Regions from separate parts of the Acetobacterium sp. MES1 genome, predicted to be linked through region 2. Evidence: predicted binding sites of a transcription regulator. Region 2 holds the regulator's gene; each other region holds the start of a gene.
What was found. The regulator HrcA, encoded in region 2, represses chaperone genes, less so after heat shock. The targets are predictions, from matches to a motif close to TGTTAGCACTCNNNNNNNNNGAGTGCTAACA.
Positions count from the first base shown of each region.

Region 1 (10,357 bases), on a different contig from region 2:
ACGACAGTCAAGCATTATCTGGCCAACAATCAGGAAACCCGGCGCATGACGGTGGACGAAAAGATTGATATCCGGGCGCTGCGGGAAATCTATTTAAAACCCTTTGAGATCGCCATCAAAGAAGGAAAACCGATGGCGGTGATGTGTTCCTATAACAGCATCAATGGCAAGTTTGTCTCCCAGAGCAATTATTTTCTGACCCAACTGCTCCGTAATGAGTGGGGTTTTGACGGGATTGTCATCTCCGATTGGGGGGCTGTCTATGATCGGGTCAGAGGGGTATTGGCGGGAATGGATCTGGAAATGCCCGGCAATGGCGGTGTCAATAATCAAAAGATATTTGACCGGATCAAAGAAGGGAAACTGAAAGTCACCATTCTCAATGAGATGGTGGAACGGCTGATTCGGTTTTCCTTTCAGGCTAAGGAAAACCGTCGCAATTATGCTACTAATCTGGAAATTGAACCAAAAGGTCATCACAAAATCGCCCAACTGGCGGCGGTTGAAAGTATGGTGCTGCTTAAAAATGAAGCGTGTATTCTGCCCATTGATCGGACCAAAATCAAGAAGCTGGCGATTATCGGAAGCATGGCTTTTGATCCCCGCTATCAGGGCAGCGGCAGCTCAAAAATAAATCCCTACCATATCGATTCACCTTATGAACGGATTAAAAAATTGGTGGGCGATGAAATCCAGTTGTTCCCGCATCAGGGCTATATTCATGATGAGGTGGTGGAGCAGATTCATTTGGCCGAGCAGGCGGAGGAAGTCGCAAAAAACTCCGAAATGGCATTGTTATTCGTGGGTTTGCCGGATCACGATGAGTCAGAAGGTTATGACCGGACCCATTTGCATCTGCCCCAAAAACAACTTGCCCTGATCCGTAAGATCTGCAAGGTTCAACCTAAGACGGTGGTGATTGTTCAGAATGGCGGCGTTGTTGATATGAGCTGGGAACACCAACCCCAGGCCATCGTCGAGATGTTTTTAGGCGGTCAGGCGGGCGGTGATGCCATTGCCAAGCTTTTATTTGGCGAAAATAATTTCTGCGGCAAGCTGGCGGAAACCATTCCAATGCGGCTGGAAGACACCCCGGCTTATATTAATTTTCCGGGAATCCATGATGAGGTGGTTTACGGCGAAAGTATTTTTGTCGGCTACCGATATTACGACTTTACGAAGAAGAAGGTCCGTTTTCCCTTTGGATTTGGGCTCAGCTACACCGATTTTAACTATGAACCGATTGATGAGCCAGCGTTAACAATCGATGCAGAAAAAATGGTTACCGTTAGATGCCGTGTTACCAATTCCGGCGTAATGAACGGCAAGGAAATTGTTCAGTTATACACGGGAAAATCAGATACCGCCATCCTGCGGCCACTGCGGGAACTGCGGGCCTTTAAAAAAGTCTTCATCCCGGCGGGGCGTTCGGCCGAGGTCAGCTTTGAGTTGGGACTCAGTGATTTTTGCTATTATAATCCCACCACCAAATCCTGGGAACATGAGTCGGGCAGTCACCAGATCTATATCGGGTCATCCAGCCGGGATTTGCCGATTGTCTATGCGGTTCAGATTACCAAAGATCTGATCCATCCGATCAACCCCTTATCCTATCTCAGCGATTTTGAAAAAACCGAGCGGGGACAGACGATCTTAAAACTACTGCTCTCGGGCTTTGAAGAAATCATGGGGGATGACCAGACCAGAGAAGATGACTTTTTTATGACGATGCTGGCCAACACCCCCTTGCGCAAACTGGTTGAGTTTTCCAATGGCATCTTCACCGAAGAATGTATTGATAAGATTATTGAACTGGTCAATTCAGATCAGTCACTGGAAGGGATTACCTTCGAAAAGTTGGTTAATTGTACCGAAAAGAAAAAGGGTTTTTTCAAAAGTCTTTTCGGTGGTAATGAGGAAGAGTACCTCTGTATCCATTCTAAAGTTCGGGATCTGGTCGAGGATGAGGATGTTATGCAGATTCTCCGAAATTATTTTGGTGACGAAACTTTTGAAAGTGACTATCTGCAAATGGCCATCAAAATGGGAATCTGCTTTGATAAGGCTCAGAAATTACTGCCCGATGACTTTTTTTCCGACGAAAAGCTTAAGGATATCGATCGGGATCTCAAAGTACTGGCAAAGCTAAAAAAGAAGTAAGATGATTAAGAAAAAGCGTACCGATTTGTTACAATCTAAAATCGGTACCTTCTCTTTGTCGGGCTGGGGTATTATTTTAAAATAGTTCAGCAAATAATAATTAAGAAGGAAAGCAAAAGATGAATACACTCACCATTGATACATCCACTATTGTGGCAACGGTTGCCATATTAAATGAAGAAAAACTAGTCGGCGAAATGATTATCAATCATCAAAAAAAACATTCCGAAAAACTGATGATAGCCATCGATCATTTGCTCAGTGATGGGGGTCTTTCGATTCAGGATATTGATGTTTTCGGCATTGTCTCCGGCCCCGGTTCCTTTACCGGCTTGCGCATTGGTATGGCGACCGTCAAGGGCTTTGCTCAGGCTCTGAATAAACCGGTGGTGGGAGTATCCACCCTGGAAAGCCTGGCCATGAATATTCCCTTTGCCAATGGTCTGATCTGTCCGATTCTGGATGCCCAGCGTAACCAGACCTATACTGGTGTTTTTCATTTTGAAGACGGCCAACTGGTTCAGGATCTGGCCGATGCGGTGATGGAAATTGACGAGCTCATTACTTTTTTACAAGGGCGAAAAGAGACCATCTATTTCTTGGGTGATGGCTTACCCCGCTTTTCACAAATCCTGCAGGGAGCGATTCCTACCGCCCGGATCGTTCCCAATTATCTCAACATGAACCGGGCCTCGTCAGCCGCTGCCCTGGTCCTTAAGCGGGCCTTAAAGGGGGCGACCAGCCATTATCGGGAAGTGGAACCCTTTTATATTCGGCCTTCCTACGCCGAAGAGCATAAAAAATGATGATCCATTATCGACTGATGGAGTCCCGGGATGTCCCCGGCGTTTTTAAGGTGGATCAGGCCTGCTTTTCACACAATTGGACCGAGGATTCCTATAAGGCAGAAACTAACAATATCCTCTCCAATTATATTGTCGCTGAATTAGATGGCGAAATTATTGGTTTTGGTGGCTTCTGGCAGGTGATTGATGAAGCCCACATTACCAATATCGCAGTACTGGAAGCCTATCGCCAGACCGGGGTGGGGCAAAATATTATCAATGCAATGCTGGCCCTGGCACTGGAGCAAGGTTGTGTGGCGATGACACTGGAGGTCAGGGCGGATAATCAGCCGGCTATCAATTTTTATCTGAAAAACCAATTTACCCGGCAAGGACGACGCAAAGATTACTATGGCACGGGAATGGACGGAATCATCATGTGGAGGTACAAACTTGAATAAAACCATCAAAATAGTTACAGTGTTGCTGGGAATCCTTTTTCCGGTTATTATTTTTATCAGCGGCATTGAAGCAGCGGTGTTTGACAAAGCGTTTTACATGGATCAGATGGAAAAAAATCAGGTCACTGATAACACTGGTATCTATCCCCCAGATATGGAACTGGTGGTCGATGAAATCATCAGCTACCTCAAGGGCGACCGGAAGGATTTTGACATCCAAGCCCGTTTAGCCATTGGAAGTGCCAAAAACGTTGTCGACAGTGTTTCAATTTTTAATGACAAAGAAATCACCCATATGGACGATGTCAGAGACTTGTTGCTTTTCTTTCTCGGTCTTCGGGACGCCGCTCTGATTCTGGCGCTGATCGCTTTTCTGGTGCTGTTAAAATACGATCGCCAGGCCATTATCAAGGCCTTGTTCTATGGATCGGCCACGTTTTTGGTGATCTTGCTAATTGTTGGTGCGAGTTTTATTTTTAATTTCAATAACACCTTTATCCTCTTCCATCAGTTATTTTTTTCCAACGACTTATGGATTATGGATCCTTCCACCGACCGACTGATCTGGATTGTCCCCGAGCCCTTCTTCTTCGCCATGATCGGCCGAATGGTCATCTATATTCTGGTACCCCTGGGACTCATCACCCTGGGAACGGGGCTGGTTTTGAAAAAGAAAAACATATAAAATAAATAACGAGAAATTCTAATCGAGGTAAACATGAAAATTCTTAGTATTGAGACATCCTGTGACGAAACATCCGTGGCCATTGTTGAAGATGGCCGGAACATATTGACCAACCGGATTTATTCCCAGATTGATATTCATCAGAAATATGGGGGTGTGGTACCAGAGATTGCCTCCCGCAACCATGTCACTAAACTGCCCTATATCATTGACGAAGCCCTGGCCGAAAGTAAGCTTTCCCTGGCCGAGATGGACGCCATTGCCGTGACCAATGGTCCCGGTCTGGTGGGGGCGCTGCTGATTGGTCTCTCTACGGCCAAAGCAATGGCTTACAGTCTCGGGAAACCGCTGATCGGTGTACACCATATTGAAGGCCATATCGCCGCTAATTTTTTGCAGTTTCCGGAGCTTACACCGCCCTTTTTGACATTGGTGGTATCCGGCGGCCACAGTCATCTGGTCCTGGTGGAAGATTACCAGACTTTCAAGGTGCTGGGCCGAACCATCGATGATGCGGCGGGAGAAGCCTTTGACAAAATATCCCGGGTTTTGGGATTGGGTTATCCCGGCGGTCCGGCCATTGATGCTGCGGCCAAAAATGGCAACCCCGAGGCGATCGCTTTTCCCCGAGTGATGCTGGATAAAACTGAGTATAATTTTAGCTTCAGCGGTTTGAAATCGGCGGTGCTCAATTACCTCAACGGCAAGAAAATGAAAAATGAGGCGGTCAATCCCGATGATGTGGCCGCATCGTTTCAGCTGGCCGTTATCGAGGTGCTGGTCAGCAAAACCATTGCCTGTGCCAACAGTATTGGCATGAAGAGTATCTGCATGGCGGGCGGGGTGTCCTGTAATTCGTTGCTGCGAAAAATGATGGGACAGGCAGCCGCTGATGCGGGCATGACCTTGTACTATCCAGATCCTATTCTCTGTACCGATAACGCCGCTATGATCGGTTCGATGGCTTACTATAATTATATCAATGGGGAAGAGAGCGACCTGAGTCTCAATGGCATTCCGGGTTTAAAAATCGGAACCCGTCAATAAAGGCAGACAGGAAATACGGCCTGTCGACAAAAGGGTAGACACGTTTATATAAAGAGAAGTGTACCCTCTTTAAAAATTAAAACAATCTTAAAAAAAATTAAGATGAACGAAAAGGGAAAAAATACTTGCAATCAATCTGCAAATCATTTAAAATACTATTAGCACTCAAGATGAATGAGTGCTAATAAATGAAATAAAAGGTACAGCGTACCCAATATAATCAAATGGAGGAAAAAATGAGTTTAAGACCTTTAGGTGACAAAGTAGTAATTAAAGTTAAAGCTGAAGAAGTAAAAACTGTTGGTGGAATTGTTTTACCAGGATCAGCCCAGGAAAAACCACAGCAGGGTAAAGTAGTGGCTGTCGGAACTGGCGAAATTATCGATGGTAAAAAGGTGCCATTGGATGTTAAGGTAGATGATGAAGTTATCTATTCCAAATATTCCGGCAATGAAGTAAAAATTGGCGATGAAGAGTTTTTAATCATCCGTCAGGCTGATATTTTAGCAATTGTAGAATAATAAAATTTAGAAAAACAGGAGGAAAATAATATGGCTAAAGAGATTAAATTTCGTGAAGACGCCAGAGCATCTCTGATCACTGGTGTAGATAAATTAGCAAATACTGTTAAGGTGACATTAGGACCAAAAGGAAGAAATGTTATTTTAGCTAAATCATACGGTTCACCAACCATCACCAATGATGGGGTAACCATTGCCAAAGAAATTGAGCTGGAAGATGCCTTTGAAAACATGGGTGCGCAGCTGGTTAAAGAAGTTGCTACTAAAACAAATGACGTCGCAGGGGACGGAACAACCACAGCTACTTTATTGGCTCAGGCAATTGTTCGTGAAGGTAACCGTAACGTTGTTGCCGGTGCAAACCCAATGGTTCTTAAAAAAGGGATTGAAAAAGCAGTTGCGACTGTTGTCGAAGAATTAAAAGCAAACAGTAAAAAAATTGAAAGCAAAGAAGCAATCGCTCAGGTTGCATCCATTTCGGCAGCCGATGCCGAAATTGGAAAACTGATTTCCGAAGCGATGGATAAAGTCGGTGATGACGGAGTTATCACCGTTGAAGAAGGCAAAGGTATGGGTACCGAGTTAGAGTTTACTGAAGGGATGCAATTTGACCGGGGCTACTTATCAGCGTATATGGTAACTGACACCGAAAAAATGGTTGCCATCCTGGATAATCCCTATATCTTAATCACTGACAAAAAAATCTCCAATATTCAGGAAATTTTACCAGTTTTGGAACAAATTGTTCAAACTGGCAGTAAGCTGTTAATTATTGCTGAAGATGTTGAAGGCGAAGCATTGGCAACATTGGTTGTTAATAAATTACGGGGAACCTTTAACTGTGTCGCAGTAAAAGCTCCTGGCTTTGGCGATCGTCGTAAAGCGATGCTGGCTGATATTGCCGCATTAACTGGCGGAGAAGTGATCTCGGACGAATTAGGCTTAGAATTAAAAACCACAACCATTGAACAATTAGGCCGTGCCCGTCAGGTAAAAGTTGACAAAGAAGATACCATTATTGTTGAAGGTAGCGGAAATAAAGAGGCTGTTGAAGAACGAATCCGTCAGATCAAAGCGCAGATTCCAGAAACTTCTTCCGAATATGATAAAGAAAAACTTCAGGAACGTTTGGCTAAATTATCCGGCGGTGTAGCAGTTATCCAAGTTGGTGCAGCTACCGAAACTGAACTGAAAGAAATCAAATACCGTATCGAAGATGCTTTAAATGCGACTCGGGCAGCGGTTGAAGAAGGCGTTGTGTCCGGTGGTGGTACCGCTTATATTAATGCGATTCCAAAGGTTGATGCCTTAATCGAAACTCTTGAAGGCGACGAAAAAACTGGTGCTGGTATCATCCGTCGGGCGATTGAAGAACCAATGCGACAAATTGCTGAAAATGCCGGTCTTGAAGGATCGGTTATTGTTTCACAAATGGCTGGTAAAGCTGTTGGCGTTGGCTATGATGCTTCTAAAGGCGAATTTGTTGATATGTTCAAAGCGGGCATTATTGACCCGACCAAGGTTACCCGTTCAGCGATTCAAAATGCCGCCAGTGTTTCGGCAATGTTCTTAACCACTGAAGTAGCGGTTGCTGATCTTCCAAGCGAAGATGCCGGTATGGGCGGAATGCCAGGTGGCATGGGCGGAATGCCAATGATGTAAGCCTCCGGCTGCATCAGTAGATAAACTAAAATAATTAATATAAGCAACCAAAAAGGCAGTCTCTCGCGAGGCTGCCTTTTTAATTGCGGTTTTAGAAGCATTTAGTCGACATTGTAGGGGATCCCGGCGAATAGGACTTCCATCTCCGGTTGTTCCAGCTCTGCCAGTTTGATAATGAGACCATTGATTAAAGTGATCAGGGCTTGGGCATCGGGAGATTCATCATCGATCGGTTTGGCAGCATAAAGGGCAACCAGCATGGTGTTGCGGGTGGTTCCTTTCACTTCTTTAAACAGGGTATTTAATACCTTTTTTTCATTTTTAGTCAGTTCCATTTCTTCCTCCAATAATATATTATTGCTTTATTAAACGATTGTTACTCGGTTTCCAGAGCCAGTAAGGCGACTTCCCAGGAATCCGTTAACTCAGATAATTGCTGTTTGAGTGCTTCATAGGACAGATTGATCTCAGCTGCCAAAGCCAGGTTATCATAGAAATCCGGAGCACACATGGCAGTTTCAATGGATTCGATTTTCTGTTCAGTCACTAGTATGGTTTCTTCAATTTCCTTAACCTGCTTCTTCAAGAGCCGAATACGGGCTTCTTCTTCTTTTTGCTTTTTGCGATCCGTTCGCTGCTGTGTTTTGGTTACAATTGTTTTATTCTCTTCGGCCAGAACAGCTGCCCGGGCGGAAGCATCCGCCTTTTGTTTTAAGTAGTCATCATAGTTGCCCAGATGGATTTCCATCCCATCAGCTGAGAACTGGTAGATCTGGGTTGAAATTCGATTTAAAAAATACCGGTCATGGGAGATAAACAGTAAGGTGCCCTCATATTGGCTCAAGGCATTTTCAAGGATTTCTTTGGTGTCCATGTCAATGTGATTGGTCGGCTCATCCATCAATAAGAAGTTGGACTGAGAAATCATCAAGCGGGCCAACAGCAACCGGGCCTTTTCACCGCCAGATAGGGTGCCAATCGGTTTAAAGACCTCATCGCCGACAAATAAAAAGGCCGCCAGGATATTGCGCAATTCGCCTTCAGTCAGTTTCGAATCGACATCCCACAGGGCTTCCAGCAGATTTTCATTGTAGAATTGCTTCAGAGCCTGATGTTCCTGATCGAAATAACCGATATGGACCTTCTGACCCAGTCGGATTTCGCCGGCATCGGCGGCCAACTTTTTCTGCAAAATGCGAAAAAGGGTTGTTTTTCCGGCACCATTGGGTCCAATGATGCCGATTTTATCACCGCGATGAATTTCAAAATTCATATTCTGAAAAAGCAGACGATCGCCAAAGGATTTTTTAATCCCTGTCACCGCCAAAACGTCATTGCCGCTTTTAACCCGGGGGACAAAGCTGAAATGGCTGTTATGAGCAGTTTCGACCTTGTCGAGCAACTCAATCTTACTGAGGGCTTTTTCCCGGCTTGAAGCCCGTTTTGAGCTTTTGATGGAGTTATAAGCCCGGAACCGGTCGATGACTTCCTGCTGGTGTTTGATTTCTTTAAGTTGTTGTTGATACTGATGATTTTGTTCCATCATATCCTGTCGCTTTTTTAGTGCATACTGGGTATAATTGCCTTGATATTCTTTGATGTTTTTCTGGGATACTTCGATAATTGAAGTACAGACTTTATCGATAAAATAGCGGTCATGGGACACGATGACAAAAGTACCGGGGTAATTCTTCAGATATTGTTCCAACCACTGCAGGGCATCGATATCGAGGTAGTTGGTGGGCTCATCCAATAAGAGCAGTTCCGGTTCCTGAAGTAGGATCTGGCCCAACGTAGCACGGGTTTTTTCACCGCCGCTAAGCATCGAGAAGGCTTTAGTTTGATCTTCGGGCTTAAAACCGAGGCCATTGATGACACCCCGAATTCGGCTGGGGTATTCATAACCGTGTTGTTCGGCAAAACTTTCTTGCAATTCCCCAAACTCTAGTATCAGTTTTTCCTGCTCTGCCCCGGTGCTGTCGGCAATGGCAGCGCCAATTTGTTTGATTCGCTTTTCCATGTCAATCAGCGGTTTAAATACATCAGTGAGCATTTCGAGTAGGGTTGTGTTCTCGGCAATTGTGGACTCCTGAGATAAATAGCTGATGGTTAGTCCGTTTTTTTTGCTGATTCGTCCGGTATCAGGGATCAGTTCGCCAGTAATCAGCTTAAGCAGCGTCGATTTTCCGGTACCATTGCGGCCGACCAGACCGATTTGTTTTTTTTCATTAATGGATAGATTAAGATTATTAAAAATTTCATGAATGCCATAACTAAAATGCAAATTTTCGATATTGATTAACATTATTTCACCTGTTTTCGTTTTTGTTCAGTTATTTGAGTTCACTTTTACTATTCTATCAAAAAAAACGGCAAATTAAAATGAATAATTTGACGTAATTGGTTCATATTGATATAATTAGTTGACTATCCGAAAGAAAGGAGAAGTAATCATGCATCGCTTCTCAAAAAAAGTATCAATGACCGTCGTAAAACGGTTACCGAAATATTATCAATATTTAAGTGATTTACAACTCAATGATATCGAAAAAATATCATCCCGGGAATTAGCAAGTCTGATGGGCCTGACAGCTTCTCAAATTAGACAGGATTTGAATTCTTTCGGGGGGTATGGACAACAGGGGTACGGCTATAATGTGGGAGAATTAAAGGAGGCTATCAAGGAAATTTTGGGTCTTGATAGTGAATATAATTGTATTATCATTGGTGGCGGGAATATGGGTCATGCCATCGCAAACTACGAACGATTTAAGCGGGAAGGTGTGATTTTAAAAGGCGTCTTCGATGTTGATCCATTGACTGTAGGTACAGTCGTTGGCAGTGTAGTAGTAAAACATATGGATGAACTTGATGAATTTGTCAAAGCGAATGAAATTGACATCGCCATTTTGTGTGTGCCCCGGGAAGTCGGTCAGAAAGTTGCAACCCAGATTACAGAACTGGGTGTGAAAGGTATCCTCAATTTTAGCCCATTGGATTTGGATGTTCCCAGTGATGTAGTGGTTGAGAATGTTA
Region 1 is NZ_MJUY01000003.1:20,529-30,885, reverse strand. It holds gene BI182_RS00695 (glycoside hydrolase family 3 C-terminal domain-containing protein) at 1-2,160, shown strand, start outside; gene tsaB (tRNA (adenosine(37)-N6)-threonylcarbamoyltransferase complex dimerization subunit type 1 TsaB) at 2,280-2,966, shown strand; gene rimI (ribosomal protein S18-alanine N-acetyltransferase) at 2,963-3,406, shown strand; gene BI182_RS00680 (TIGR01906 family membrane protein) at 3,399-4,091, shown strand; gene tsaD (tRNA (adenosine(37)-N6)-threonylcarbamoyltransferase complex transferase subunit TsaD) at 4,125-5,138, shown strand; gene groES (co-chaperone GroES) at 5,375-5,659, shown strand; gene groL (chaperonin GroEL) at 5,690-7,321, shown strand; gene BI182_RS00660 (hypothetical protein) at 7,423-7,656, opposite strand; gene BI182_RS00655 (ABC-F family ATP-binding cassette domain-containing protein) at 7,698-9,626, opposite strand; gene BI182_RS00650 (redox-sensing transcriptional repressor Rex) at 9,775-10,357, shown strand, end outside.
Region 1: the regulator HrcA is predicted to act here: its motif matches at 5,295-5,325, upstream of groES (co-chaperone GroES).

Region 2 (10,357 bases):
TTGGGATGGCGCAATGGCCGGAACAGAAGGGATGAACCTGGCTATTGAGGCGTTTCGGGTGCGGATTGTCCAGCTATAGAAAGTCAGAATTAAAGAAACCACTTTTACCAACTCAGCGAGCGTTGTGGAAGGTTTTTTTCCTCATTGTTCACTGTAACTTATTGATCTGAAAAAGATCTGGGCGATGCTCTGGATAACGCTAAAATCGGGCGAGAATATATCTTAAAGTAGTTTTCATTTAATGAGAACTAAGATATAATATCACTATCATAAAGTCGGGCACGAGTTGATTGCGAAAGGGGGATGAGAAATGACAAACGAAGAATTTCAATTGCTGGTATTAAAAAAGCTGGATTCATTTGAGGGCTTTCAGACAAATGTCATTGAAAAGCTGGATTCATTGGAAAATGGGTTAAGCGGAGTCAAAGCACAGCTGGATGCAGTCGAGAATAGATTGAGCGAAGTCGAAGTAAGACTGGATGCAGTCGAGAGTAGATTAAACGAAGTCGAAGTCAAACTGGATGCAGTCGAGAGTAGATTAAGTGATGTCGAAGTAAGACTGGATGCAGTCGAGAGTAGATTAAACGAAGTCGAAGTCAAACTGGATGCAGTCGAGAGTAGATTAAGCGAAGTCGAAGTAAGACTGGATGCAGTCGAGAGTAGATTAAGCGATGTCGAAGTCAAACTGGACGCTGTTTATGATCAAACAGCGTTCTTGACGGAGTTTAAAACCGAAACCGGACAACAGTTTGTGGATATCAATGAGACCCTTGATTTTGTTTTGCACAAAGTAGTTTTGACTGAAAAAGAAGTCTACTCGATGAAAATGAAACAAGCCCAGTAGCCATAGTGCGGAATCAAATAAGTATTGAAGAAATAAAGCAGCGAGCCCCGATCGGTTTGCTGCTTTATTTTTGCGTTGGAGGCCAGCTCGTTTACCTCATTGCCAAAACTGACAGAAAGGTGTAAAATCTATTTAACAGAAATTTATAAGTTCAGACTAGGATAAACGGAGGATTTAGAATGAAAAAAATGAGTGCAAGCCTGATTGGGGCTCTTTTTCTGAGCTCGATGGTATTTTCGACAAACGTTTTCGCAGCTGGAATAGAAACAAAAACCGCAGGTGATATTGGTGTTACCTATCGCACCCATATCCAAAACGAGGGCTGGCTACAGGGCTGGATGGTCGATGGCGCCATGTCCGGATCGGAGGGCAAGGGTCTGCGGCTGGAAGCGATCGAGATTGAATTAACTGGCGATGTCCCCGATGATCTGAAGATTCAATACCAGACCCATATCGAAAATGAGGGTTGGGCACAGGGCTGGGTTACCGATGGTGCTCTGGCGGGTTCGGAAGGAAAAGGTCTGCGTCTGGAAGCTGTTGAAATCAGGCTGACAGGAGCCAGTGCATCAGACTATTCGGTCAAATACAGAACCCAGATCGAGAATGAAGGCTGGGCTCAAGGATGGGTTGCCGATGGCGCTTTATCCGGATCCGAAGGCAAAGGTCTGCGTCTGGAAGCAATTGAAATTATGGTGGTGGAAACACCAGTTAAAATTGCCTATGATGCCTATCAGGACGTTTTAAATCAGGCGAGTGAAGCGGATTATACCGTTAACAGCTGGACAACTTACAAAAAAATTGTGGATGCCAATGTGGTAACAAAAGATGATACGGCCAACAGAATTACCGAGGCAACCATCGCAATTAAAACGGCGCAGGAAAGTCTGGTAAAAAAAGCCGATTTGACAGTTTATCATGATGTACTTAATAGTGTGATGGAAGAACAATGTACACCGGAATCCTGGGCAATTTATCGGACGATCGTGGAAGCCAATGTGGTGACAGCCGAAGACCCACAGGAAAAGGTGGATGCGGCAACGATTGCCATTATCAAGGCCCAAAAAGAACTGGTTAAATACGCAAATATGTCCGCTTATAATACCGCGGTCACAGCAATTAGCGAAGATCAGGTAAAATCGGGTTGGACAGAATACAAAGAAGTGCTTGACGCCAACCATGTGACAAAGCTGAATACTCAAGATGAAGTGGATGCGGCAACAGCAAAAATAGTCGCGGCTCAAAAGAATCTGGTACTGTATTCCAATTTGGGTAATTTTAACAAAGTCATTGCGTTATATATCGAATTTGGTACTGACGCAGACAATGCGCCTTATAGTCGGGAAAGCTGGGATGCTTATACCACTGTTTGCGAAACCTATGGTACCCTTAACAACGGTACCTGGGTTTATGATGTAATTTCGAAAAACTCAGATCAAACTGCCATTGACAGTGCAACAGCAGATATCAAAAAAATGACGGATGTCCTGGTTGCAACAGCCGACCTCAAGGCCTTCAATGCTGCCAAAAATATTAAGATAACCGATGGGCCTTATACCACTGCGTCCTTCGAAGCCTACACTAAAAACGCTCAGGTAATTTCAATTGCAGATCTTGAAGCAGATCTTTTAAAAAGCTATTCGCAAAGTGTGGTGGACGGCTATACCCAGACATTGATAGCCATCCAACATGAGCTGCTTATTCACGCCGCAGATCTCAGTGCTTATAATGAAGCTTTGGCTAAAGTAAAAGCAGTCGATTATACTGAAAAAACTTGGGCTACTTATCAGACCATCGTTGATACCAATAAAGTAGATGGTGACAGTACCCAGGAAGCAGTCAATGCAGCAACGGCCAAAATTCTCAGTGCCCAGAAAAACCTGACCTATTCGGCCGCCTATGTGGCTGCTAATTCCAGACTTGATTCCTACTATTTTGGGGTACGCAAGGTTGGCGATAATATTCTCACTCGAGCTAATGAACTGATTTCCGCCGCAGGTTTTGACAAAACCCGCTATAAAATCAGTTTCACCCGAATCGATAACGGAACAGCCGTCATTAATCCAGTTACCGGGCTGATCACTGATGCTGGTGCAACAACCGCATCAGTCAGTTTCACGATTACACCGGTTGATGGATCTGAAGCAGCAACGACCAAGAATATTGATTTATTTATAAACAAGTAGTCGAACTATTCCAATCAATAGCAAAACATCGATAAAAGACAGATTTGAAGCTGATTCAGCTTCAAATCTGTCTTTTTAAATTTCTGATTCACGATACCCCATTCACCACAACTTCCATCCCCGCCAGATCAAACCCGGTTTCGCAATAAACGGAATAGGTGTATTTATCAGTTTTCCAGGTGGCTAAGCCCATGCCATCGGGGTTGGTCTGGTAGAGAACCGGAATCCCGGAAGCGTTTGCTTTGGTTTCGCCGCTCTGGAATTCGGTGTAAACACCCGCAATGTTGTCGATCATCACATCACCCTTACGAACCGTGTAGTTGACACCACCCAGGGTAAAATTGGCCTGGGCAATGTCATCAGAGATAGTGAAGTATTTCACATCCGTGATACCGGCCGGTAGGGTTTCGAAGGTAAAGCCGATCGCATCCTTAATTGCCTCACTTGAGGCCTGCTCCACCATCGGGTTGGGCAGTTCGGTTTTGGAATCATCCTTTTTTTCGGCGGCAGGGGTGCAGCCAGTAAAAAGAAGAACCGTGAGAGAAACAAGAATCAAGGGAAACAACAACAGTTTTTTTGATTTCATAATAGACCTCTCTTTATTTTATATTTTAGGTAATTGCTAAACTGCCGTGAGCTTTGCGCCCAGTTTCGCACGAAACAATTTTTACACTGTACGGCGGACAGTTCGCTGAACTGTTCGCCTACACGTTACAAAATTGTTTGTGGAAACTGCACTCAAAGCAATCATTGTTCGATTTTTTTCATTTCGCAATTATCTATTTTATTTTTAGATGTTGGGGCATGTCATGGCAACGTTTCGTTTGTCATACCGGTTGTTAAATTTGCGGCTAAATCGGACAGCTACTGTCCCTGGCCACATGGGTAAACTGGCTTTTGCCGCTGGCATAATCAGCTACGCATTGACCATGACCCAGTAGTTTGTATTTATAGCTGAGCAGTCCCTCCAGGCCAACCGGGCCCCGAGCATGGAGTTTACTGGTGCTGATCCCCACCTCGGCGCCGAAGCCGAAACGGAAGCCGTCACTGAAGCGGGTGGAACAGTTCCAAAAAACACCGGCTGAATCCACCAGGGTCATAAAGGTTTGGGCCGTAGTTTCGGTAGTGGTCAGAATCACATCGGTGTGGCCGGAACTATAGGTGTTGATATGGTTAATGGCCGTTTTCAGATCGGGTACAATTTTAATTGACAGGATGTAATCCAGGTATTCGGTTTTCCAGTCGATTTCGGTAGCTGCCTCGACGGCAATGATCGCCTGAGTGGCAGCATCCCCCTTAATATGAACATTTTTGGCCTCCAGTGCCGCTTTAAGTTGCGGCAACAGAGCAGGGGCGATTTTTTCGCTGACCAGCAGGGTTTCCAGGGTATTGCAGGCAGCCACGTACTGGGTTTTAGAATCGACAATGATCGCAACGGCCTGGGTAAGATCGGCATCTTCATGAACATAAACATGGCAGATGCCGTCGGCGTGGCCCATTACCGGAATGTTGGAGTTGTTCATAATATATTGAACAAAGCTGTTGGAGCCCCGGGGAATAATCAGATCAATGTAGTGATCCAATGCCAGCATGGCAGTGACGTCTTCCCGGGTCTCCAGATTTTGGAGCCAGTCCTTTGGCAGACCCACAGAAGCGGTGGCTTGATTGATAATTTTAGCAAGCAGTCGATTGGTTTCCAGGGCTTCACGGCCGCCTTTTAAGAGTACCGCATTGCCGCTTTTCAGGCAGAGGGTGGAAATCTGAACAAAAGCATCGGGTCGGGATTCGAAGATAACCCCAATGACCCCAATCGGGCAGGTGACCTTATAGAGATCCAGACCTTCATCCAGCTCGGTTGACAACTTGGTAGCTCCCAGGGGATCGGTCAGCTCCATCAGGCTGTGGATTCCCTGGATTACGTCATTGATCTTTGCAATATCGAAGGTCAGACGTTTAAGCAGGGGGGCACCCAGGTTTTCTTCCTGAGAGCGTTTCATATCGACTTGATTGGCAACTGCAAGTGCTTCTTTGTTTTCTTCCAGAGCGTTGGCAATGGCCAGCAGCCCGGCATTTCGCAGCTGACCGTCGGTGGCTGCTAACAGGATGCCCGCCTCCCGGGCGATTTTTCCGCATTGTTCCATTTGCATTGGCATTTCCTCCTAAATTTTGGGATTGGGTTTTTAGGGCGAGGGTCTGACCCCTTGGTCATCACGGATCGCTCCTACAAACTAATGTGTGATAGTCGTATTTTAATAAACTGTAAATATGGATTCGTAGAGGCGGGTTTTACCCGCCGAAGGGACGTTTGTATATTGACCAACGTTCCGGGCGAATGCGATTCGCCCCTACACTATGATGTGTGACATTATATGTGTTAACAGAGTTATTGTTTTCTTCGTTGGGGTGGGTAAGCCACCCCAATGACGGCCTTTATTTTGCCAATAAATTCTCTCGAATCTTCTTAAAATCTTTCTCTCGTAAATCAGTTTTTTCCATTAAATAGGTTTCCACATTTCCGAAATTGGTGTTGACATAGTCCATCGAAATCTTTAACCACTCGGGTTTGACACCATAAAATTCCCAGAGGTGATAATTTTCAATACCCAGTTCCTCGGACATAATGTTACCCAGCAGGTTAAAACTCTCGTCGAAGGTCAGATTCGTCAGCGTATAGTCAGACAGGATCACATCTTCACTAACGCCTAAAATGCTCAGAATCAGATAAGTCATAAAACCGGTACGATCTTTACCGTTGGTGCAATGATAAAGAATTGGGTATTCCGATGGTTCGGTTAGGTATTTGAGCACTTCGGCAAAGCACTGGGCCCGATCTTCGGTCTGGATTTTGTAAATATGGCGCATAAATGCATCAATTACGCCCGGTTGGGTGAAATCCTGATGATCCAGGCCCATATCTGCACTGGTGAAAATTGGCAGCAGATGGTATTCCGTATTTTTGGGCAACCGATCAGCCTGACGCTTTGATTTGGATTCATTTCTGAAATCAAAGACATGTTTAAGGCGTAGGGCCGAAAAATAGTCGACATCCTTATCGGAAAGGTGGGCCAGCTCTTCACTACGGATCACTTTTCGCCACTTGATTTTGCGACCATCGATTCCCGTGTAGCCGCCGATATCCCGAATGTTGATGGAATTTTCCAGTTGGATCAGACGTTTGCTCAACTGGGTTTCTTCACAAAAAATCAGATTGTTTTCATCTTTGAAATTATATAAGATCCGACCATTGGGGGCAATCAACCCCGGATAGGTGGATTTTTGTGGTTCGGACTTGGAAACAGGAGTAACCTCAGCGGAGGTGGTTTTACCCGGTTTATCAGGATGAGCGGATTCGGTCGTTGTCATACTTACTGGAGGCAAATTTTCAGACAGGGGTTCGTTGAGAATCGTTTCTTTAGTGAGTGCTTCAGACCAGGTGGTAGATGGGGGTGACTGTTTTTTCCGGATTCGTTTGCTAACCAGAAAATAAGCGGGGATAGCAGCAGCTGCGCCAGCAATTATGGCAAGGGTGGTCGTTTTTTTCATTGATGATTTCCTTTCTGTGACTTCCATAGGATCTGTTTTTTGATTCATTATATGTTATGATTATAGCATAAACTTAATCAAAAAGTCCTAAAATGTGAGGAGTTAAGTATGAATACGTTAAGTGTTACTGATGGCCCGGGTCTGGGAATTTACTGTCATATTCCGTTTTGTCTCAAAAAATGTGCTTATTGTGATTTTTCGTCATTCTCTCGTCAGAGTGAGGCAGTAATCAGAGATTATTTTGCAGCCTTGCATAAGGAAATTAGAAAATTTATCGAAGAAAATAAAAAATTTGCGTTGCCAGCAGTGGATACCATCTATTTTGGTGGGGGAACACCTTCTGCGGTTGATGTCAGACACATTGAAGCAACTCTTTTGCTGTTAAACGAAGTATTTCAGGTAAAGGACGACGCCGAAATCACCATTGAAATCAATCCCGGGACGCTGACTGCCGATAAAGCCAGACGCTACAAAAAGGCGGGGATCAATCGGGCCAGCGTGGGGCTGCAGGCCTGGCAGGATTTTCTGCTAAAAATCCTTGGTCGGGTTCACAGTCAAGCCGATTTTATCAAAGCGATGGAGCTCTTAAAAGAAGCAGGATTCAATAATTACAGCGTTGATGTAATGGTGGGCTTGCCAGGACAAAAGATCACCGATGTGATGGAAACCGTACAAGCGGTAATAAATTATGCCCCCACCCACCTTTCCTGTTACAGCCTGATTTTGGAGTCGGGAACACCGATGGCCAACTGGGTGGAGTCGGGTCAGCTGGAGCTGCCGGATGAAGATGAAGAACGGGAAATGCACTGGGCCGTAGATGGTTTCCTAAAAGAACAGGGATTTTTGCATTATGAAATATCCAGCTTCTGCCAACCTGGATATGAGAGTCGTCATAATGTAAAATATTGGGAATTGGTGCCTTATCTGGGTTTTGGACTGGGGGCCCATGGTTATTTTAATGGCCAACGTTATGGAAACAGTAATGAACTTAATGAGTATTGCCAATTGCTCAAGGCGGACAAATCACCGGCAATTTTTGAACCGGCGATGACGCCGGAGGAGCAAATGCGTGAGTGGATGTTTTTGGGATTACGCAAACTGAGAGGGATTCGGGAGGATGATTTTTGCGCCCGTTTCGGAGAAAGCTATTTTGTCCCGTTTGGCGATGTTATCCAGTCGTTGATCACCGCCAGATTACTGGTATGGGACGGGACGGTTTTGAAGTTGACATCCAGGGGGCAGGACTTTGGAAATCAGGTATTTATGGCTTTTGTCTAGATGCAATCAGGTCGAAAAAATAACTTAAGAAAACTTTAAAAAGTGAGTAAGCCATTATAGAAACTAGTTGACAAAGTAGGGGTAGGGTGTTATATTTAACTCAGATGTTAGCACTCAATTATTGCGAGTGCTAATAACGAGGTGAATCATGGAACTTAACGCACGTAAAAAGAAAATATTAGAAGTGATCATCCGTGATTACATCAATACCGCCGAGCCGGTTGGCTCCCGGACGCTTTCAAAAAGATGTAATTTGGGTATCAGTCCGGCCACCATTCGAAATGAGATGGCTGATCTTGAAGAACTGGGTTTTCTGGTTCAACCCCATACCTCTTCGGGACGGATTCCAACCCAGCAAGCCTATCGTTATTACGTTGATGAAATTATGGAGATCCAAAAACTTGAGAAGATGATCCGGACGGATATTCATCGCGGTTTTCTGGATCATACCACTGAACTGGGACCGACGATGTCGCATACTGCTCAGGTTTTGTCGCAGCTAACCAACTATACAGCAGTTGTTCTGGCGCCTCGAGTTACAAATTTTAACTGTAAGCATGTCCAAATTGTTTCTTTAATTAAAAACAGGGTACTTATGGTAGTAGTGACTCAGGAGGGGATGGCCAAAAATATTGAGGTAACCCTTTCTCAGGAGGTTGATACCATCCTGGCGCTGAAGCTTTCCAATGTGATTAATGGATTTCTTAAAAACACCGTCCTCAGTGAGATGAGCTCGGATTTAATCGATCAGATTCAGGAATTGTCCCCAGCGGAAAGTAAATTGATCCATGAGATTATCCCGCATCTAAAAAAAGCCTTGATGGAGGACGCTTCGGAGGTTCACTCCACCGGATTAACCAATCTATTTAATTATCCGGAGTTCAGCGACGTCAATAAAATTAAGCAATTGATCAATATTGTTCAGGAAAAGCAGGTGCTCTCAGAAATGATGGCATCCAAGGATGGCAACCAGGTCATTCGGATAAAAATAGGCAGTGAAAATGACAATGAAAATCTTAAAGACTTCAGCATTATTACTTCTACCTACGAGTTGGATGGCGAAATGATGGGCGCCTTTGGCGTCATCGGACCCACCCGGATGAACTATGATAATGTGTCATCGGTTCTTAACTATATCCGCAATGAGTTAAATTTACATATCTCAAATTTATTAATGAAATAGGTGATTAGATGATAAAAGAAGAGGAAATTAAAACAGAAACCGTAGAAGAAACGGAAGAAGCGCTTTTAGATGAAGCAGAAACAGTAGCCGATGAGGCAGCAGAAGAAACAGCAGAGACATCTCCTGAAGAGGTCCTAAAGGAGATTGTAAAGGAGGATGAGGCCGTCTTGAATCGCCTGATCAGACTTCAGGCTGATTTTGAGAATTTCAAAAAGCGAAGTCAAAAAGAAAAAACAGAAATGTATCAATTTGCATCAGAGAACTTTGCTACCAAGCTGTTGCCGGTAATGGATAATCTGGAGCGGGCGGAAGCCGCCTTAACCGATGCCAGCGAGGAAGCCAAGGGTTATATTGATGGACTGGAAATGGTTTTTAAGCAGCTTAAGGATGTTCTCAAAGAAGAAGGACTGGAAGAAATTATCTGCGAAGGTCCTTTTGATCCCAATCTTCACCATGGCGTTGCTGTTGGTGAGGACGAAGAAAAAGAAGACCAGGAGATCATGGACGTATTCCAGAAAGGTTATAAGTTCAAGGGCAAGGTAATCCGGCCAGCCATGGTTAAGGTTTGCAGCAAGTAGCATTGCAGCAGCTTGCATTAAAAAATGAAATTATAATTAGCAATAGAATCATAAAGAATCAAAAATTCGCTGGTCTTATCACCAGAAACGAGTTTTTATTTAAAAAATAGTAAACAATTCAGGAGGAAATAGATATGAGTAAAGAAAAAATTATCGGGATTGACTTAGGAACCACAAACTCTTGTGTAGCCGTATTAGAAGGCGGTGAAGCCGTCGTAATCCCTAATGCTGAAGGAAATAGAACGACCCCATCGGTTGTTGCTTTTGCCAAAGATGGTGAGCGACTGGTGGGACAGGTTGCCAAACGACAGGCAGTTACCAATCCGGATCGCACCATTTCGTCAATTAAACGGGATATGGGCACCGACCGTAAAGTAACCGTCGATGACAAAAGTTATACCCCTCAGGAAATTTCAGCCATGATTCTGCAAAAGCTTAAAGCGGATGCCGAAGCGTATTTGGGTGAAACTGTCAGTAAAGCGGTTATCACCGTACCTGCCTACTTCAGTGATGCCCAAAGACAGGCGACCAAAGATGCCGGACGGATTGCTGGTCTGGAAGTACTGCGAATAATCAATGAACCAACCGCAGCAGCGCTGGCTTATGGTTTGGATAAAGATGCCAATGACAAAATTATGGTCTATGACTTGGGTGGCGGAACATTTGACGTATCCATTCTGGAACTGGGGGATGGCGTTTTCGAAGTTAAAGCAACCAATGGAAACAATCACCTGGGTGGTGATGATTT
Region 2 is NZ_MJUY01000047.1:170,063-180,419, reverse strand. It holds gene BI182_RS13070 (hypothetical protein) at 1-79, shown strand, start outside; gene BI182_RS13065 (hypothetical protein) at 311-844, shown strand; gene BI182_RS13060 (hypothetical protein) at 1,024-3,027, shown strand; gene BI182_RS13055 (hypothetical protein) at 3,116-3,613, opposite strand; gene BI182_RS13050 (glutamate-5-semialdehyde dehydrogenase) at 3,879-5,174, opposite strand; gene BI182_RS13045 (tyrosine-protein phosphatase) at 5,458-6,570, opposite strand; gene hemW (radical SAM family heme chaperone HemW) at 6,679-7,848, shown strand; gene hrcA (heat-inducible transcriptional repressor HrcA) at 7,997-9,031, shown strand; gene grpE (nucleotide exchange factor GrpE) at 9,040-9,609, shown strand; gene dnaK (molecular chaperone DnaK) at 9,744-10,357, shown strand, end outside.

Region 3 (10,357 bases), on a different contig from region 2:
AAACTCTTTGGCATAGGGCATCCACACCGTGTCAATTAATACCGTTTTTTCTTCTTGAATCAAATAGGAATTGTAGGTGGAACCATGATTGGTTGAAAATTCATTGCCATGAAACTGCTGCAGTTCCCAATCCACTTTACCAACCCAGCTAACATTGTTTTTGATTAATTTCTTCATCATTTTCCCTCTCATACACTACTAAATTCACAAAACCTTACGCTTAAAAATATCCTTTAATGATATCTACCCGGAATTCTTATAAATAATCGGTTGTTTTACCCAACCTGTGGATAAAAAAACACCGATATTACAACCAATCACTGTAATACCGGTGTTTTAAATTATTTCAAATGCTTAGCAAGCCATTTTTGACTGCAGTTTTGATGGCAGCACTTTTACCATTTACTTCGAGTTTTTTATAGACATTCTGGAGATGGGTTTTTACCGTGCCCGGAGCAATAAAAAGCCGATTGGCGATTTCTTCACGCTTTAACCCCCTGGCGGTCAGCAGTAACACTTCGTGTTCCCGTTGGGTCAGCGTTACCCGGAACAATTCGCCATTTTTCAGACTCTGACAATAGCTTTCGCTCAGTGACACCAGTTTGTGGCGATATGGGTCCTCCGGGTGCTCGGCCGCCGACGCTTTGAGCATTGGCAAAAGCTGCGGTGCATTCTCCACAAAAGGCATGATAATCCCGTCCGGCTGTGCTTCGGTGAGCACCCGGTTAAGGACTTTTTGCCCAGCTCCCAGGCCGTTAAGATGGTATTTGGCAATGGCGTCAAAAATGCCGTTATGAATAAAGCCCAACTGGTTATGATAGAGCGAAAAATACTCCCCAAAGCTTTCAACCAGTACCTCAAGCTTGACAAAATTCCGGGAGGCCACAACCGCCTTGCCATAAACCAGATAATTAAAGGCCACCCCCTGATAAAACAGATCCGCCGTGGTCATATTGCCGATCTGGAGCCAAAAGGGAATTTTTTCCACCTGATCCAGGCAGGCATAAATATAACCCTTACAAATATCCAGTGTGGTGTTGAAAACAGGGTTTTTGACGGCCAGAATTTCTTTTTCCAATTCCCGGAAGCGATTCAGGGCGTCATTGATATACCCCTGAAAAATCTCCAGCCGAATTAAATTAAAGTTGGCGCAAATGATAATTCTGTACTGCTCTTTGGTTCGGGCTTTATAAATCGCCTTGTCACTGTTTATTTGCGCCTCGGTCCAGTTGCCGGTTTCCAGAGCAAATTCAGCCCTGGCCAGGTGTTCTGAACCGGTGCCATTGCCGTTGGCATAGCGGGGGTAAACTGGAAATTTCTTGATCACCAGGGCGGCGGTTTTTTCGAAGGCCCCCGGATCCCTGAAATAATTGTAAAGTAAATGGGGCGAGCCAAAGGTAAACTCATTATCCCGCTGCATAATGTAGGACTGCTCCCCATTTAGCAGCTCAATGATCAGATCATTCCGGGCAGTGGACGCTTCGACATGATTAAAGAGGGTGAACTTGCGGACAATATTAAGCTCCGCCAAAATCCGGTTTTTATCAGGTCGGGTGTGATCATCCAAAGCGGTAAAATACTGCTCCAATTCGGCCAGCTGTTGGCAGCAGACCGCCGCCGTTTCGTCATTTCCCCGCAGCAGCGAAACCAGAATATGCTGCAAATAGGCCAGCGGGTATTGATGCAGCACTGCGATCGGGGTTTTGGCAAACAGCTCCCCGGCGCCATCAAATTCAGCCAACTCATTGCGGATATTTTCGGGATTATTTAAATGCTCAAGGATGCGCCGATCGGCGCCGGCCTGATAAAAATAACGATAAGCTTTGGGAAACTCCTGGTGGATCAGATACCATTCCCCCAACCGATAATACACCATCTGTCGTTGTTCTGGGGAAAACCGCTGTCTGGTTCGCAAAAAATCCAGCAGCACATGATGAATCTGATAGCTTTTATTGATCTCATCAAAATAAATAAAGGAGTTTTCCTTTTTCAGATGACCAAGAATCACGCCAGCCTTGGCTTCGCTGGTAATAAACCGGGCCTGTTCTTCGGTAAAGGCGTCCATCACCGACAGTTGAATCAGAAAATCCTGGATGGTGTTGTCATAACCGGAAAAAATGGTTTGATTGATCAGCTCTTCAATGGTCATATTCATTCCCACTGGAATCCCCTGCTCCAGTCCAAGCAGCAGCATATAGGTCAGGGTTATCCAGCCGCCGGCATAGTCGTTTACTTGCTGTACATCTTTTTCAGAAATGGTGTCCATCATCATCAGGCAATAATCCCGGACTTCTGCCTCGGTGAATTTGAGCAGATCCTGATTGATCAATTGACAATATCCTTTGGCCACCAGTTCGGCGCTGTTTAAATGAACCGTATTGCGGGTGATCAGGATCAGAGTAAAATTTTCGATCCCCTCCGAAACAATCAGCGCCACCAGGCGATTCAGCGGTTCGCTATTGGTCAAGTGATAGTCATCCAACACCAGAATAATTTTCTCATCACTAACCATGTCCGACAGCACCGAAATTACCTGATCCATCTGCGGGACATCCACCGGAAAGCCCAGCTGTTTCAGGGTCTCGCCACTGGCTTGATCGATCCGGCTAACTGCGGTGGCAAATTTGTGCCAGTAATAATCAATAAACCCCGTCTCCGGCTGAAATGTGATCCAGATCGGCTGATGCCCCGCTGCTTTAAGAAAATTCCGGACTGCCGTTGTTTTTCCGTAACCCATGGGCGCTTCGACGATGGTCAACGGATAATCAAAAAGATTGGCCAATATTTTATTGATGCGTTCTCGCTGTAAAAATTGTATTTTCACGAATGTCTCATTTCATTGTGTGATTTTATTTTCGATCAGGCAAATTATAACTACCGATTAATTTATTATAGCCGGATTTTTTACATCTGTTAAGTTTTTTTTGAGGACATCGTTTATTATTGGCATTAACCTTCTATATTGATGATCGCATCAGCCCAGTCCTCATAAAAAGAGGATTCATGGGAGACCAGAATCAGACTGCCAGTCCATTTGATCAGCTCTTTTTTTAACACCTCTTTGGCATCGGCATCGAGGTGGTTGGTCGGCTCATCAAGGATTAAAAAATTGGCCGGTGTCAGCATCAGGATGCAGATTTTAACCTTGGCCTGTTCCCCACCGCTAAGGGTGTCGACGCTCTGAAGCATACTTTTGGCCTTTAAACCACACTGGGCCAGATAGCGCCGCAACTGACTCTGAGACAGTTTGGGATAAGCATCGGAGACCACCTGAATGGGGGTCAGGGTGGGATTATCCCAGTTGAGATCCTGTTCAAAATAGGCGACCTTGATATTGTCGGCAAATTTAAATTTGCCGACAATCGCCGGGATCTGCTTGATCAGGGTTTTAAGCAGGGTGGATTTGCCAATCCCGTTAAACCCGGTAATCACGGTTTTCTGACCTGACTCGATTTTAAAATTAAGTTTAGATAGCAGCGGATAATCATAGCCAATTTCCAGATCTTTGGCACTCAAAGAACGTTGGGCCGAAATGTGCAATGCGTTAAAGCGGAAATTGGGTTTGGGCACCAGTTCCGGTGGTGGCAGCCGATCAATTTTATCCAATTGCTTCTGCCGGCTTTTGGCCATACTGGCGGTGGCAGCCCGGGCTTTGTTTTTGGAAATATAGTCTTCAAATTTCTTGATCTCTTTTTTCTGGGCCTCAAATTCCCGGATATAACTTTCCCGTCTGAGACCTTTCAGCTCAATGAACTTTGAAATATTACCGCTGTATTTTTTAATGGTGCAGAATTCGATGTCACAGACACAGGTGGTAATCTTGTCCAGGAAATCAAAGTCATGGGAGATCACCAGAAAGGTGCCCTCATAGGTTTTTAAATAATCGGTGAGCCAGGTCACATGCTCCTTGTCCAGAAAGTTGGTGGGTTCATCCAGCAGCAGCACATTGGGTTCTTCCAGCAGCAGCTTGGCCAGAATGACCTTGGCCCGCTGCCCGCCGCTGAGCGTCTCCAGAATGGTGTCCATCCCCAAAGCGGTAATTCCCAAACCGTCAGCAATTTTTAAAACACGGCTTTCCAGTTCGTAAAAGCCCGAGTTTTCCAGTAGGCTCTGCAGATCTGCGGCCCGGTTCATGGTTTTTTCACTACAGTCGGTAGCCATGTTTTCATAAATTCTGGTCAACTGGGCTTCGGTTTCGTAGAGCTCATGAAACGATGTTTTCAGATAGTCAAACACCGTAATATCCTGATCAATCTGGGCATGCTGATCCAGATATCCGACCTTAATACCCTTTTGCCAGCGAATCTCCCCACCATCGGGAATGATTTCACCAATTAAGGTATTTAACAAAGTGGTCTTGCCAGTACCATTGCGTCCGACAATCCCCATGTGCTCACCTTTGAACAGTTCAAAGGAAGCCTCTTGATATAAAATTTTATCACCAAACGAATGTGATAAATTGATAACGTCCAATAGTCCCATTTTTTTCTCCTTTAAAAATTCACAAAATAAAAACAGAGAGTCACCCTTATACTGACTCTCTGTCATTATAAAAGGCCATAACGAGCATTGCGTTATGGCCTTAAAACTTTTTGTATGGCTATCGGTTTAGGCGCAGTAAAACAAAGTATAGCATGCTATAGCCTATAATCAAACAAATAACGTAGTACCGACAATTGTTATATCATGTTGTTTGCATCAGAGCGGACACGGCGATAGCCTGTCCGAGTCTGCAGGAAACAACAGATTAACAATTGGTCGGTACGGGAGTTTGCCAATAAACTCTAGTAAACTGCTATCCTATCAAGCGCTTAGACCGATGAGAATAAAAGTTTTACACTTTATCTTTAGGCTCTAAACAATGTCTCATCGATAATCCCATTGTCAGAGCTGCTTCAATTGTTAAAATCATCATCTCATACCTTTCAGTTACTGTTATTAGTGTAGCAAAATTGCCTGGACTTGTCAAATGGCAGAAAAAACCAGCGCCATTCATCTTAAACGACACTGGTTTTCTGAAAGTATTGTGATTATATCTACATCAGCTTGCTGATATTTTTGGTAAAGGCCACCACATCGTCCAGTGGCAAGCCAGCAATCAGGCGGGCCTGATTATAAAGCAGTTCGGTGTATAGGGCAAACTGGGCATCATCGGTTTCATAGAAAGCTTTCAGTTTTTCATAAACCGGATGGTTTTTGTTGATTTCCAGGACTTTTTTGGCTTTCACATCGCCGCCCTGAGGCATAGTGTTTAAGGTCATTTCCATTTCAATGGACAGATCCCCTTCGGTGGAAAGATAAGCCACGTCATCTTTTAAATGAGCGGTGGTTTTTACCTTGACTACCTCATCACCAATCAGTTCTTTCATTTTTGCCAGCAGTTTTTCATCCACTTCGGAAGTCTGCTCTGCTTCGTCTTTCTGATCTTCATCCGGCGCTTCCAGGCCCAGATTCTGGCTGGATACGGAACGGAATTCTTTTTCTCCGTATTGTCTTAAAGTCTGGGTAACAAACTCATCAATGGTTTCGGTTAAATAGAGGATCTCATAATCTTTGTCCTTGATGATCGAAACCTGAGGCAGTTTTTCCAGCTGACTGACCGATGAACCGGTGGCGTAGTAGATGTATTTCTGGTCTTCCGGCATCCGCTCCACGTATTCCTTGAGGGTCACCATCTTGCCTTCTTTGGATGAATAGAAGAGCAGGAAGTCCTGAAGTTTTTCCTTGTCCTGACCCCATTTATCATAGGTTCCCACTTTGATCTGATTACCAAAGGCTTTAAAGAATTTTTCATAGGTTTCCCGATCGTTTTCCTGCATTTTCTTCAGTTCTTCGGAGATTCGGGAATCGATTTTACGGCTGATCAGACGCAGCTGACGATCCTGCTGGAGCATTTCCCGGGAAATATTCAGGGAAATATCTTCCGAATCTACTACCCCTTTGACAAAGCTGAAGTAATCCGGCAGCAGCTCACTGCATTTTTCCATAATCAGCACGCCATTGGAATAAAGCTCCAGACCTTTTTCATAGTCCCGGGTGTAGTAATCAAATGGTGCCTGGCCGGGAATATACAGAATCGCCTTGTAGCTCATAGCCCCTTCAATGCTTAGGTGAACATGGGCCAGCGGAGCATCAAAGCCCAGTCGTTTGTCATGATAAAAATTGTTGTAGTCTTCATCAGTTAATTCATTTTTATTTTTGCGCCAGATCGGGATCATTGAGTTTAGCACATCATCCGACAGATAGGTTTCATATTCCGGCTTGTCGCTTTCTTTGGTTTCTTCTTTAATGCGGCTGTTTTCAACCACCATTTTAATGGGGTAGCGGATAAAGTTGGAGTAATGTTCCACTAAATGACGAATCCGGTAGGGCTCCAGATAATCATCGTAGTTGTTGTCTTCGGTATTTTCTTTGAGATGCAGGGTAATTTTAGAACCATGGGTTTTGCGGGTTCCCGGTTCGATGGTATAACCGTCAGCCCCTTCTGAAACCCATAAATAAGACTGCTCGGAATCAACCGCCCTGGTTTCCACGATAACCTTATCAGCCACCATAAAAGCCGAATAGAAACCGACCCCAAACTGACCGATGATGTCAAAGTCTTCTTCCATTTCCTGTTCGCTTTTGAAATCGCTGGAGCCGCTTTTGGCAATGGTCCCCAGATTATCGTCCAGTTCTGCTTCGGTCATCCCGATCCCGGTGTCTTCAATGGTCAGGGTGCGGTTGTCCTTGTCGGGATGAATCCGGATATAGTAGTCGTCTTTATTAAAGGTTTTATCTTTGTCGGTTAATGTTTTGTAGTAAACCTTGTCGATGGCATCCGATGCATTTGATATCAATTCTCGGAGAAAAATTTCTTTATTGGTATAAATCGAATTGATCATCAAATCCATCAGACGTTTGGATTCTGATTTAAACTGCTTCTTTTCCATAACATACCTCTTCTTCATTTTGTATATTGTTAGCACTCTTTCTGAAAGAGTGCTAACAACATTGTAAGTAACTTTATTAAAAGTGTCAACACTTTTAATGATTTTTTAAGGCTGAATGACTGCTTTGGGGTAAGTAACTATTCCCATAAAAAATACCCGGACAAGCATTGTTGCCGGGTATCTTTTGTTTAGCAGGATCTTATAATTTAAATTCGGTGGTGAAACGTCGGATCGCTTCTTCAGTGTTTTCTTTGCTGCCGAAAGCGGTTAGTCGGAAATAGCCTTCACCGCTGGGACCAAAGCCCACCCCAGGAGTTCCGACAATGTTGACCTCGGTGAGGAGTTTGTCAAAGAAGCTCCATGAATCCATGCCCTCTGGCGTTTTCAGCCAGATATAGGGAGCATTGACACCGCCAAAAACTTCAATGCCAGTACTGGCAACCCCTTCACGGATCATCTTGGCGTTATTCATATAGTATGCCACCAGAGCCTTAATCTGCGCTTGACCGGCTTCGGTATACACCGCTTCAGCGCCTTTTTGAATGATGTAGGGCACACCATTGAATTTAGTACAGTGGCGACGGTTCCATAGTTTATTGATTTCAACCGGCTCCCCGGCTTCAGTGTAGCCCATCACTTCTTTGGGCACCACCACATAGGAGCAACGGGTTCCGGTGAAGCCAGCATTTTTTGAGAAGCTACGGAATTCAATGGCAACCGCTTTGGCACCTTCGATCTCATAGATACTATGAGGGACATCATCTTCCTGAATATAGGCTTCATAAGCTGCGTCATACAGAATAATGGCCTGGTTAGCTTTGGCATAATCCACCCACTTTTTCAGTTCGGTTTTATTAATGGTGGTGCCAGTCGGGTTATTGGGAAAACAAAGATAGATCAGATCCACCTTTTCGGTTGGTAATTGGGGAACAAAGCCATTTTCAGCGGTACAGGGAATGTAGACCATGTCGCTCCATTTGCCATCGGCCCCTAAGGTACCACTGCGACCAGCCATAACGTTGCTGTCGACATAGACCGGGTATACCGGATCGGTGATAGCAATTCTGGTATTCTGACTGAAGATTTCCTGAAAATTGGCAGTGTCGCTTTTGGAACCGTCACTGACAAAGATTTCGTCCACCGCCAGTTCAACGCCCCGGGCTTTAAAATCAAACTCGATAATTTTTTCCAGCAGGAAATCATAGCCCTGTTCTGGGCCATAGCCCTTAAATGTCTTTTCGCTGGCCATTTCGTCAACTGCGCTATGTAAGCCGGTGATGACTGCTTCGGGTAGCGGTTTCGTCACATCACCAATCCCCAATCGAATGATGTTTGCCTCCGGATTGGCCGCTTTATAAGCTTCCACCCGTCGTGCGATTTCTGAAAATAGGTAGGATCCAGGTAGTTTTAGATAATTTTCATTAATTAATGCCATTTTATTTTTTTCCTTTCGTTATCGTCTCTTGATAATTTAATAAAGTCCTCTTGAAAGAACCGTACCGACAAATGTTAATCTGTTGTATGCTGCAGGATCGAACAGGTCAATGACCTGTTCGCCCTGATGCATACAACATGATGTAACATTTTTAGGTACTCAGTTTTTTTAATATTAGTGTTACTATTTAAAACTACTTTTTCCACTTGGAAAAATCCAGGGTGGCGAAATAGTCCGCTGGGGTTTCAGCCCGACGGATCAGTTCGGTGCTGCCATCTTCTTTTAGCAGTACTTCTGCAGAACGCAGCTTGCCGTTGTAGTTGTAGCCCATGGCAAAACCGTGGGCCCCAGTATCGTGAAGAACCACCAGATCACCGATATCAATTTTAGGAAGCTTGCGGTCGATGGCGAACTTGTCGTTATTTTCACATAAGCCCCCGGTGACATCGTAAACGTGATCCAAGGGGGCATCTTCCTTACCCATCACGGTGATGTGATGATAGGCCCCATACATGGCCGGTCGCATCAGGTTGGCCGCACAGGCATCAAGACCAATATATTCTTTGTGGGTATGTTTTTCATGGAGGGCAGTGGTAATCAGATGACCAAATGGTCCCAGTACAAAACGGCCGAGTTCAGTGTAGATGGCAATATCGCCCATGCCAGCCGGTACCAGTATTTCTTCAAAGGCTTTTTGAACGCCCCGGCCGACTTCATAAATATCGGTGGGTTGCTGATCGGGCAGATAGGGAATCCCAACCCCACCGGACAGGTTGATAAAGGCAATGTGAGCCCCCGTTTCCTGATTCAGCTCCACCGCCGTCTGAAACAGAATCCGGGCCAAAGCCGGATAGTATTCATTGGCAATGGTGTTGCTGGCTAAAAAAGCATGAATTCCAAAATGCTTAACGCCTTTATCTTTTAAGATCGCAAATCCTTCTGACATCTGTTCCCGGGTGAAACCATATTTAGCCACCTGGGGAGTATCCATAATGGCGTTATCGATAACAAAGTCGCCACCGGGATTAAAGCGGCAGCTGATCGTTTCCGGCAGTCCTGCCACCTCTTCCAGAAAGTCAATATGGGTAATATCATCCAGGGTAATCAGGGCATTAAGCTTTCGTGCTAAAACAAAATCTTCCCGAGGCGTCACATTGGAGGTAAACATGATATCCTCACCAGCAAAACCAACTGTATCTGACATCATCAGTTCCGTATAGGATGAGCAGTCAACCCCACAGCCTTCTTCTTTTAATATCTGCAAAATAGTCGGGTTGGGCGTCGCTTTGACGGCAAAGTATTCTTTATAACCCTTATTCCAGGAAAATGCCTCCTGGAGGTTACGAACATTTTCGCGGATACCTTTTTCATCATACAGATGGAATGGAGTTGGGTATTGTTTGACAATTGCTTCTAACTTTTCTTTGTTAACAAACGTTTTTTTCATATTATTGATTTCCTTTCGTCATTTCAATCAGCTTTATTTCATTTTTCATGGCGTCTTTAAACAAATCCACCAGATTCTGTTTCCGGGAATAAAGGCAGGTGGAATACTCGCCATTATTGATATCTCCGGTAAGGACATTGGTGGAATCGGCAATCAGCCGAATCTGCTGGAGCGGTTGATCGGAACGATGGATAATCGTTCCTGCCAGCTCCCAGCTACCATTAGTGATGATCACCATCTTGATACCCCGGTCAATCGCTGCTTTTATATCCGGGGTTACGGTTTCCAGAATCTGACCGGGTACCGAAATGTATACCCGCTCCCGGGCTTCCAGAATCATATTGCGCAGTTTATTAAGGATATTCCCTTCTCCTTTGATGGTGATATAACCTTCCACCGCATCCCGTTTGCGGGGAATGGTATCAATCAGCTCCTGCCTGGCAGCCTGGAGCTTTCGAATCTTATTGTCACAGAATTCAGAAATAGCTACCGGGGTATAACGGATGGTTGCTTCCTCGATCACGTAAGCCCCCCCTTTTTCCA
Region 3 is NZ_MJUY01000023.1:23,298-33,654, forward strand. It holds gene BI182_RS08170 (anaerobic nitric oxide reductase flavorubredoxin) at 1-177, opposite strand, end outside; gene BI182_RS08175 (LuxR C-terminal-related transcriptional regulator) at 347-2,824, opposite strand; gene BI182_RS08180 (ABC-F family ATP-binding cassette domain-containing protein) at 2,950-4,482, opposite strand; gene htpG (molecular chaperone HtpG) at 5,037-6,932, opposite strand; gene BI182_RS08190 (LL-diaminopimelate aminotransferase) at 7,132-8,367, opposite strand; gene BI182_RS08195 (diaminopimelate decarboxylase) at 8,561-9,814, opposite strand; gene BI182_RS08200 (TrmB family transcriptional regulator) at 9,816-10,357, opposite strand, start outside.
Region 3: the regulator HrcA is predicted to act here: its motif matches at 6,960-6,990, upstream of htpG (molecular chaperone HtpG).